3 regions of the Streptomyces sp. AHA2 genome follow, and region 1 is predicted to be linked to each of the others. Evidence: predicted binding sites of a transcription regulator. Region 1 holds the regulator's gene; each other region holds the start of a gene.

What was found. Region 1 encodes HspR, which represses chaperone genes until heat shock. Its sites were predicted from a motif close to TTGAGNNNNNNNNNCTCAA; they were not measured.
Region 2: lon (endopeptidase La) is a predicted target of HspR. The motif match lies at 1,891-1,909, and genes of this name have one in related genera.
Region 3: dnaK (molecular chaperone DnaK) is a predicted target of HspR. The motif match lies at 1,843-1,861, and genes of this name have one in related genera.

What each region holds. Positions count from the first base shown of each region.
Region 1 covers NZ_JAUQWJ010000003.1:470,547-473,818, reverse strand. Annotated here, with positions in the region: gene Q5694_RS09520 (sugar ABC transporter substrate-binding protein) at 1-798, opposite strand, end outside; gene Q5694_RS09515 (heat shock protein transcriptional repressor HspR) at 1,078-1,530, opposite strand; gene dnaJ (molecular chaperone DnaJ) at 1,536-2,714, opposite strand; gene grpE (nucleotide exchange factor GrpE) at 2,748-3,272, opposite strand, start outside.
Region 2 covers NZ_JAUQWJ010000007.1:284,495-287,766, forward strand. Annotated here, with positions in the region: gene lon (endopeptidase La) at 1-1,868, opposite strand, end outside; gene Q5694_RS17445 (GNAT family N-acetyltransferase) at 2,044-2,703, shown strand; gene Q5694_RS17450 (rhomboid-like protein) at 2,660-3,272, opposite strand, start outside.
Region 3 covers NZ_JAUQWJ010000008.1:96,547-99,818, reverse strand. Annotated here, with positions in the region: gene Q5694_RS18210 (alkaline phosphatase family protein) at 1-1,099, shown strand, start outside; gene Q5694_RS18205 (OsmC family peroxiredoxin) at 1,316-1,744, shown strand; gene dnaK (molecular chaperone DnaK) at 1,910-3,272, shown strand, end outside.

The DNA of each region.
Region 1 (3,272 bases):
CAGTTCGGCGTCCTGCCCGGTGATGGGCGGCAGCTTGGTCACGCCCGCGGCCTTCAGGGCGTCGACGATGCCGCCGGCCATGCCGTCGTTGGCCGAGTAGACGGCCGCGATGTCGCCCTTGCCGATCTCGGCGATGGCCTGGGCCATGTTCGCCTGGGCGTTCTCCGGCTTCCAGTCCTTGGTGTCGTAGGACTTCGCGATCGTGACCTTGCCGTTCAGCTCGGACAGCGCCCCGGCCTTGAACTGCTTGGCGTTCGGGTCCGTCGGCGAGCCGTTCATCATCACGATCTTGTCGGACAGGCTCACGTCCTCGCCGATGGCCTCCAGCAGGGTGCGGCCCTGCACCTCGCCGACGAGTTCGTTGTCGAAGGAGATGTACGCGTCGATCGGGCCTTCGGCCAGCCGGTCGTAGGCGATGACCGGGATGCCGGCCGCCTTGGCCTTCTTCACGCCACTGGCGATGGCGTGCGAGTCGACCGCGTCCAGCAGGATCACGTCGACCCGGTCGTCGATCATCCGCTGCATCTGGTCGGCCTGCTTGTCCGCGCTGGCCTCGGCGTTCGCGTACTCGACGCGGCCCTTGTCGTTGGTGAGGGACTCGACCTTCCGCTTGATGATGGGGTAGTCGAAGTTCTCGTACCGGGTGTTCGCCTTCTCCGGCAGCAGCAGGCCCACCGTGATGTCGTCGCCCTTGGCCGGGCTCGCGTCGTCACTGCTCCCACTCGCGTTGAGCACGCCGCATCCGGCCAGCGTGACGGACATCGTGGCGGCTGCCACGGATATGGCGATACGACGCATCGGGAAGCTCACTTCGCGTGTGATTCGGACGTGGGCACAGCTTTGTGGCCCATGTGACTGAAAAGCCAACGCCGACGCGCCCCCAGCGTCAAGCGGAACCACTTAACGAGATGGCAACACCACGCTCCGCAGCAGTTGTGAAGACTCTGCGGAATCATCTCCAAGTGCCCTGCACCACACGGGCATCGACGGGAGACCCGGCGAAACCATCCCAAGACACACGAAAGGGCCGGGAGTCGACTCCCGGCCCCTTCGACGTGCCGCACCCGGCGAGGCGCCTCAGTCGGCCTGCTGCTGCCGCTTCGGCCGCCACACCACCAGTGCGCTGGTCTGCTGCACCTCCTGGTACGGCACGAGGTCACGGCGGTAGGAGGCGTGCACGGCCGCCTCGCGCTGGCGCATGGCCGCCGCCGCGCCGTCGAGCGCGTCCTCCAGCTCGGCCACCCGGGACTGGAGCGCGGCGACCTGGTTCTCCAGTTCGATGATGCGCTTGATTCCGGCCAGGTTGATGCCCTCGTCCTGCGACAACTGCTGCACCTGCCGGAGCAGTTCGATGTCGCGGGCCGAGTAGCGCCGGCCCCGGCCGGCCGTGCGGTCCGGGGAGACCAGGCCGAGCCGGTCGTACTGGCGCAGGGTCTGCGGGTGCAGGCCGGACAGCTGGGCCGCCACCGAGATGACGTAGACCGGGGTCTCCTCGGTCAGTTCATACGGGTTGCGTCGACGACCGTCCATCTGCCTCATGCTCCCTTCGCGGCCTGGAACAGCTCCGCCCGCGGATCCTCGTCCGCGGTCGCCTCGCGATACGCCTCGAGCGCGTCACGAGCCTTCCCCGACAGGTCCTTCGGAACACTCACCTCGACGGTGACCAGGAGGTCGCCTCGGGTGCCGTCCTTGCGCACCGCGCCCTTGCCCCGGGCGCGCATCGTACGGCCGTTCGGCGTGCCGGGGGGCAGCTTCAGCGTGACGGGCGGGCCGCCCAGCGTCGGCACCCGGACCTCGCCGCCGAGGGCCGCCTCGGTGAAGGTGACCGGGACGGTGACGGTGAGGTTGTCGTCCTTGCGCCCGAACACCGGGTGGGAGTCGACGTGCACGACCACGTACAGGTCGCCCGCCGGACCGCCGCGCTCACCCGGCGCGCCCTTGCCGCGCAGCCGGATCCGCTGGCCGTCGCTGACGCCCGCGGGGATGCGCACCTGCATGGTCCGCGAGGACTTGGCCCGGCCGCTGCCCTTGCAGACGTCGCAGGGGGTCTCGGCGATCAGGCCCCGGCCCTTGCAGTCCGGGCAGGGGTCGGTGAGGGAGAACCCGCCGCCGCTGCCCCGGGCGACCTGCCCGGTGCCGACGCAGGTCGGGCACACGCGCGGTGTGCCGTTCTTGTCGCCGGTGCCCGAACAGGCCTTGCAGGGCGACTGCGAGGACATCCGCAGCGGGACGGTCGCGCCCTCGATCGCCTCCGTGAAGGTGAGGGTCACCTCGGACTCGATGTCCTGGCCGCGCCTGGGCTGCGTGCGCGAACCCGGGCCCGCGCCGCCGCGGTTGAACAGGCCCCCGAAGACGTCACCGAGTCCGCCGCCGAACCCGCCGGCCCCCTGCCCGCCCTGGGCGCCCCCGAAGAGGTCGCCCAGGTCGAAGTTGAAGGAGCCGCCGCCCGCGCCCGGCCCCGGGCGGAAGGCACCGCTGCCGAAGAGGGCGCGCGCCTCGTCGTACTCCTTGCGCTTCTTGGGGTCGCCGAGGACGTCGTTGGCTTCGGAGATCTCCTTGAAGCGCTCCTCCGCCTTGACGTTCCCCTTGTTGGCGTCCGGGTGGAACTCGCGGGCGAGCTTGCGGTACGCCTTCTTGATCTCGGCCTCGGTGGCGTCCTTGGGGACGCCGAGGACCTTGTAGTAGTCCTTCTCGATGAAGTCCTTGGTGCTCATCCCCGACGTCCCTCCTTCCCTTCGTACGTGACGTCAGCCCTCGTCCGGGCCACCGCTCTCCTTGTCGTCGGCGTCGGCGGACTCCTCCGCCTTGACCGTCTGCGCCCCCGGCTGGGGCTCGGCCACCGCCACCCGCGCGGGGCGGATGGTGCGCTCGCCGATCCGGTACCCGGGCTGCAGGATCGCCACGCAGGTCGTCTCGGTGACGTCCGGGGCGTAGCTGTGCATCAGGGCTTCGTGGATCGTCGGGTCGAAGGGCTCGCCCTCCTTGCCGAACTGCTGCAGGCCCATCTTCGCCGCGGTGCTCTCCAGCGACTCGGCGACGGACTTGAAGCCGCCGACCAGTTCGCCGTGTTCGCGTGCGCGGCCGATGTCGTCGAGCACGGGCAGGAGTTCGGTCAGGAGGTTCGCCACGGCGATCTCCTTGACCGCGACCCGGTCGCGCTCGACCCGGCGGCGGTAGTTCTGGTACTCGGCCTGGAGGCGCTGGAGGTCCGCGGTGCGCTCACCGAGGGCGGTGCGCACCTGGTCCAGCTGGGCCACCAGACCGGCGTCCTG
Region 2 (3,272 bases), on a different contig from region 1:
CCGCCCGCGCCCGTCACCGCGAGCCCGGTCGCCACGCCCGGCACGGACGTCCGCCGCTCGGCCGGGTCCTGGGCGGACTCGGGCACGTGGTGCGGCCGGCCGATCAGGTCGCGCAGGTCCTCGTCGCGGACGGTGAACGGCAGCTCCCGCTCGCCCAGTTCGTGCTGGGCGGCGATCTTGCGCAGCAGCCGCGCCACGGACCGCTCCAGGGTGCGCACGCCGGCCTCGCGGGTGTACTCGCCGGCGAGCTTGCGCAGGGCGCTCTCGTCGATGGTCACCTCGTCGGCGCCCAGTCCGGCCCGCTCCAGCTGGCGCGGGAGCAGGTGGTCGCGGGCGATGACGACCTTCTCGTCCTCGGTGTAGCCGTCGAGGCGGACGATCTCCATGCGGTCGGCCAGGGCCTCGGGGATCGCCTCCAGGACGTTGGCGGTGGCGAGGAAGACCACGTCCGACAGGTCCAGTTCGACCTCCAGGTAGTGGTCCCGGAAGGTGTGGTTCTGCGCCGGGTCGAGCACTTCGAGCAGGGCGGCGGCCGGGTCGCCCCGGAAGTCCGAGCCGACCTTGTCGATCTCGTCGAGGAGCACGACCGGGTTCATCGACCCGGCCTCCTTGATGGCCCGGACGACGCGGCCCGGCAGGGCACCGACGTAGGTGCGCCGGTGCCCGCGGATCTCGGCCTCGTCGCGCACACCGCCGAGGGCGACGCGGACGAACTTGCGGCCCATCGCGTGGGCGACGGACTCGCCGAGGCTGGTCTTGCCGACGCCGGGCGGGCCGACGAGCGCGAGCACGGCCCCGCCGCGCCGCCCGCCGATGACGCCCAGCCCCCGGTCGTTGCGCCGCTTGCGCACCGCCAGGTACTCGGTGATGCGCTCCTTGACGTCCTCCAGCCCGGCGTGCTCGGCGTCCAGCACGGCCTTGGCGCCCTGGATGTCGTAGGCGTCCTCGGTGCGCTCGTTCCACGGCATCTCCAGGACCGTGTCGAGCCAGGTGCGGATCCACGAGCCCTCGGGCGACTGGTCGGAGGAGCGCTCGAGCTTGTCGACCTCCTTCAGGGCGGCCTCGCGGACCTTCTCGGGCAGGTCGGCGGCCTCGACCCGGGCGCGGTAGTCGTCGGACTCCTCGCCCTCCTGCTCGCCGTTCAGCTCGCGCAGTTCCTTGCGGACGGCCTCGAGCTGGCGCCGCAGCAGGAACTCGCGCTGCTGCTTGTCGACGCCCTCCTGGACGTCCTTGGCGATGGTCTCGGCCACGTCCTGCTCGGCGAGGTGGTCGCGCAGCTGCTGGGTGGCGAGCTTGAGCCGGGCCACCGGGTCGGTGGTCTCCAGCAGTTCGACCTTCTGGTCGGTGGTCAGGAACGGCGAGTAGCCGGAGTTGTCGGCCAGCGCCGAGACGTCGTCGATGGCCTGGACCCGGTCGACGACCTGCCAGGCGCCGCGCTTGCGCAGCCAGGCGGTGGCGAGGGCCTTGTACTCCTTGACCAGTTCGGCGACCTGCCCGGGCAGCGGCTCCGGAACGGTCTCGTCGACGCTGGTGCCCTCGACCCAGAGGGCCGCGCCGGGTCCCGTGGTCCCCGCACCGATCCTCACCCGTCCCCGGCCGCGGATCAGCGCGCCCGGGTCGCCGTCGGCCAGCCGGCCCACCTGCTCCACGGTGCCGAGGACACCGGTGTTCGCGTACGTGCCGTCGATGCGTGGCACCAGGAGTACCCGGGGCTTTCCGGGTGTTGTGCGGGCAGCGGCCTGCGCGGCCTCCACCGCCGCACGCACCTCGGAGTCGCTCAGGTCCAGCGGGACCACCATCCCGGGCAGCACGACCTCTCCGTCGAGCGGCAGCACGGGCAGGGTGAGCGGTGTGGACGTCGAAGCCATGATCTCCCCTTCGGCAGTCAAGTTGAGCTATGTCGACTCAATGCTCGGCGACGGCCGAATGTTCCCCGGGGGGTGTTCGCTGTCAGCGATCACCTCTCACGCGTCGGATCGGCGAGCCCGTAGGGTGCGGTCAGTAATAGGCGGATGGCGTAAACGGTCGTTACAGGGGGATGGCGTGGACAGGACCGTGCGGGCGTGGGTGGACGGATGGGTCGTGTCGCGCGGGGCGGCACCGCCCGTGGCCGAGCCGTGGGGCTGGACGATCGACGTCGGCCTGTACGGGCACGTCACCCGGCACGTCCTCGGCACCAAGGGCGACGCCCTCGACGAGACGACGGTCCGCAAGGTGGCGGGCGCGGTGACCGGGAACGGCGTGTGGCTCAAGGCGTTCCGGGACCCGGAGGTGGTCTCGCGCTGGCTCGGCGGCGACTGGTGGGTCGATCCGGAGCCCGGCTGGCTGATGACCGTGCCGCTGACGGAGGGCGACGTCCCGGAGGTTCCCGACGGCTACCGGCTGCGCACCTGGTCGCGCGGCGGGGTGACGCGGCTGATGGTGGCCGCGCCCGACGGGTCCCTCGCCGCGCGCGGCCAGATCGCCCCGACGGGCGGCACCGCCGTCGTCGACCAGATCGAGACGGCCGCCGCGCACCGCCGCAGGGGCCTGGGCAGTCTCGTGATGCGGACGCTGCAGCAGGTCGCGGTCCGGCGGGGCGCGCACACCGGCGTCCTGGCCGGCAGCCCCGCGGGCCGCGGCCTCTACGAGGCGCTGGGCTGGGCGGTCGCGGCCCCGCTCACCAGCGCCCGGTACGGCCCGCCGCCCTCCGCTCCGGCCTGAGGAGCGGCCGGGCCAGGGGCGGGGGCTGCCGGGCCGCGTGCCACCGGCGCACCGGCGGCCAGGTCGCGATGCCGACCAGCAGGGCGATCAGGTGCCCCCACTCGGTCATCGGGTCGGTGAAGGCCAGCAGGTCCTGCACCAGCATGCCGCCGAAGGCGGTCAGCAGCGGCACGCGCAGCCACAGCGGCAGCAGTCCGGCCAGGGCGCCGCACGCGGCCGCGACGCCGAAGCTGACGCCGTAGTCGAGGCGGTGCAGCGAGGAGCCGGGGAGGTCCCCGGCCAGCACCGCGAGGCCCACGGGCACCTCGGTCGCCAGAGTGGCCAGGACGTGCCCGAGCAGGAAGACGCCGGCCGTGCGCAGTCCGCCGACCCGCCGCTCCAGCGCCGTCAGCACCAGCACGAAGCCGGCGGTGAACGGTGAGGCCACCCCGCCCGCGACCCACAGCGCGCTGCCCACCAGCACCCGTTCCGGCGTGCGCACCAGGTGGGCCACGTCGGTGCTGGATCCCTGGAGCAGCGCGTGCACGAGGGCGGGGTCCGCCCGCTCGGCGATCAGCGCGGTGACGCAG
Region 3 (3,272 bases), on a different contig from region 1:
CTTCATCGCCGAGGTGGGCCGGGAGATCGGCCAGTCCACCCGGGCCCGCCTGAGCAAGCAGCGCCCCCGCGTCTCCCGCGGGGGCCTCTACCCGCTGGTGCGGGCCTTCGCGACCGTCGTCGAACGGGACGTCGTGGTCGCCGCGGTGACCGGCGACATGCTGGCCGGCCGCACCGCCGTCTACGCCGACCTCGTGGCCTACGACGAGGTCGCCCACCACTCCGGTCCCGCGAGCCGCGACGCGCAGAAGGTCCTCGAACGGCTCGACCGCTGCCTCGCCCTGATCGAGAACGTCGCCGAACACGCCCCGCGCCCCTACCGGATCGTGGTGCTGTCCGACCACGGCCAGAGCCCCGGCGAGACGTTCCGCTCCCGCTACGGCCTCACCCTGGGCGATCTGGTCCGGGCCGGCTGCGGGATGCCCGTGCCGCGCAGGGCGGAGCGCACCCGCAGCGGGGCGGAGGCCCGGGCCGCCGTCCGCGCCGCCCTGCGCATCCCCGTGGAGGAGGGAGGCGAGCGGCACCGCCCCGAGCGCCGGGAGGAGCCGATCGTGCTGGCCTCCGGCAACCTCGGCCTGATCTCCTTCCCGGACGTGCCGCACCGGCTGAGCAAGGAGGAGATCGACGCCCGCCACCCGGCGCTGCTGCCGACCCTCGCCAACCATCCCGGCATCGGCTTCCTGCTGGTGCGCAGCGAGGAGCACGGCGCGGTCGTCCTCGGCGCCTTCGGTGCCGAGATCCCGCTCGCCGACCTGGACGACAACCCCGGGCCGCTGGCGCCGTTCGGCCCGGGCGCCGCCGACGCGGTGCGCCGGACGGACTCCTTCCCGCACACCGCCGACATCATGGTCAACTCCTTCCACGATCCGGCCGACGGCGAAGTCCTCGCGTTCGAGGAGCAGATCGGCTCCCACGGAGGGCTCGGCGGTGCCCAGGGCAGGCCGTTCCTGCTGTCGCCCACCGCCCTGTCGGCGCCGGTGCGGGAAGGGGAGGCGCTCGTCGGCGCCGAGCAGGTGCACCGGGTCCTGCGCCGCTGGCTGCGCGAGTCGAACGGGCCGCAGGTGCCGGTGGAGGCCGGCGAGGAGGAGCACGCAGCCTGAGATCCGGCTGCGCGGGTGCCGATCCTTCCCGAGGCCGGTGCGGGACGTGCGCGTACACCGCGAACGCGCCTGCCTCGTGCCGCCGGGCGCGCGGCTGCCGTTCCACCCCAGGGGTCCGGTCTTCCGCGTCAGTTGAGGCGTGATGTGATCGGATGGGGGACACAGGACCCGTCGGACGGGCCCCCACGCGACTGTCGTACGCGAAAGGAAGAACTCGTGGCTACCACGCGCTCCGCACACACGGTCTGGGAAGGCAACCTGCTGGAGGGGAAGGGTGTCGTCACCTTCGACTCCTCCGGCGCCATCGGCGAGCAGCCGGTCACGTGGGCCTCCCGCGCCGAAGAGGCGAACGGGAAGACCAGCCCCGAGGAGCTGATCGCCGCCGCCCACTCCAGCTGCTTCTCCATGGCCTTCTCCAACATCCTGAACAAGGCCGGGACGCCGCCCACCAAGCTGGTGACCTCGGCCGACGTCTCCTTCCAGCCGGGGGAGGGCATCACCGGCATCCACCTCACCGTCGAGGGCACCGTCCCCGGCATCGACGAGGAGGCCTTCCTGGCCGCCGCCGAGGAGGCCAAGACCGGCTGCCCCGTGAGCCAGGCGCTGAAGGCGACGCCCATCACGCTGTCCGCCAAGCTGGCCTGAGCACGTCCGGCCCTCGACGCGCGGGACCGCCCGGCCGGGCGGTCCCGCGCGTCGCGCCGTCCGTGACCTCCCGCGGCCGTCCGCCACCCCACGCGGCATTGACAACAGCGCACTCAAGTTTTGTGCTGGAAAGTGTGCGGGGCGCCCTGACGGAAGGGGACAGCGATGGGACGGGCGGTCGGGATCGACCTCGGAACGACGAACTCGGTGGTCGCCGTGCTGGAGGGCGGCGAACCCACCGTCATCGCCAACGCGGAGGGGGCCAGGACCACCCCCTCGGTCGTGGCGTTCGCCAAGAACGGCGAGGTGCTGGTCGGCGAGGTCGCCAAGCGGCAGGCCGTGACGAACGTGGAGCGCACGGCGCGGTCGGTGAAACGGCACATGGGGGACGCCGCCTGGCGCTTCCCGGAGCAGGGCGACGTCGACGGCACCCGCTACCGCGCGCAGGAGCTGTCGGCACGGGTCCTGCAGAAACTGAAGCGGGACGCGGAGTCCTACCTCGGCGAGGACGTCACCGACGCGGTGATCACGGTCCCCGCGTACTTCGACGACACCCAGCGCCAGGCGACCAAGGAGGCCGGGGAGATCGCGGGCCTGAACGTCCTGCGCATCATCAACGAGCCGACCGCCGCGGCCCTCGCCTACGGCCTGGACAAGGACAACGACCAGACGGTCCTGGTCTTCGACCTCGGAGGCGGCACCTTCGACGTGTCGCTCCTGGAGATGGGCGAGGGCGTCATCGAGGTCAAGGCCACCAACGGTGACACCCGCCTCGGCGGCGACGACTGGGACCAGCGGATCGTCGAGTACCTCGTCACACGCTTCCAGGGGCAGTACGGCGTCGACCTCGCCCGGGACAAGATGGCCCGGCAGCGGCTGCGCGAGGGCGCCGAGAGGGCCAAGATCGAGTTGTCCAGCTCCACCGAGACGACGATCAACCTGCCCTACATCACGGCCTCGGCCGAGGGGCCCCTGCACCTCGAAGAGAAGCTGACCCGGGCCCAGTTCCAGGAGCTCACGGCCGACCTGCTGGACCGCTGCAGGGCCCCGTTCCACCAGGCGGTCCGGGACGCGGGCGTGCAGCTCTCGGCGATCGACCACGTGATCCTCGTCGGCGGCTCGACCCGCATGCCCGCCGTGACCGACCTCGTGAAGGAACTGACCGGCAAGGAACCGCACAAGGGCGTCAACCCCGACGAGGTCGTGGCCCTGGGCGCCGCGCTCCAGGCGGGCGTCATCCGCGGCGACGTCAAGGACGTGCTGCTGCTCGACGTCACCCCGCTGTCCCTGGGCATCGAGACCAAGGGCGGCATCATGACCAAGCTCATCGAGCGCAACACCACGATCCCCACGCGGCGTTCGGAGATCTTCACCACGGCCGCCGACAACCAGCCCTCGGTCGGCATCCAGGTCTACCAGGGGGAACGGGAGATCGCCGCGTACAACAAGAAGCTCGGCGTCTTCGACCTCACCGGCCTGCCCCCGGCCCCGCGCGGCGTCCCGCAGATCGAGGTCGCCTTCGACATCG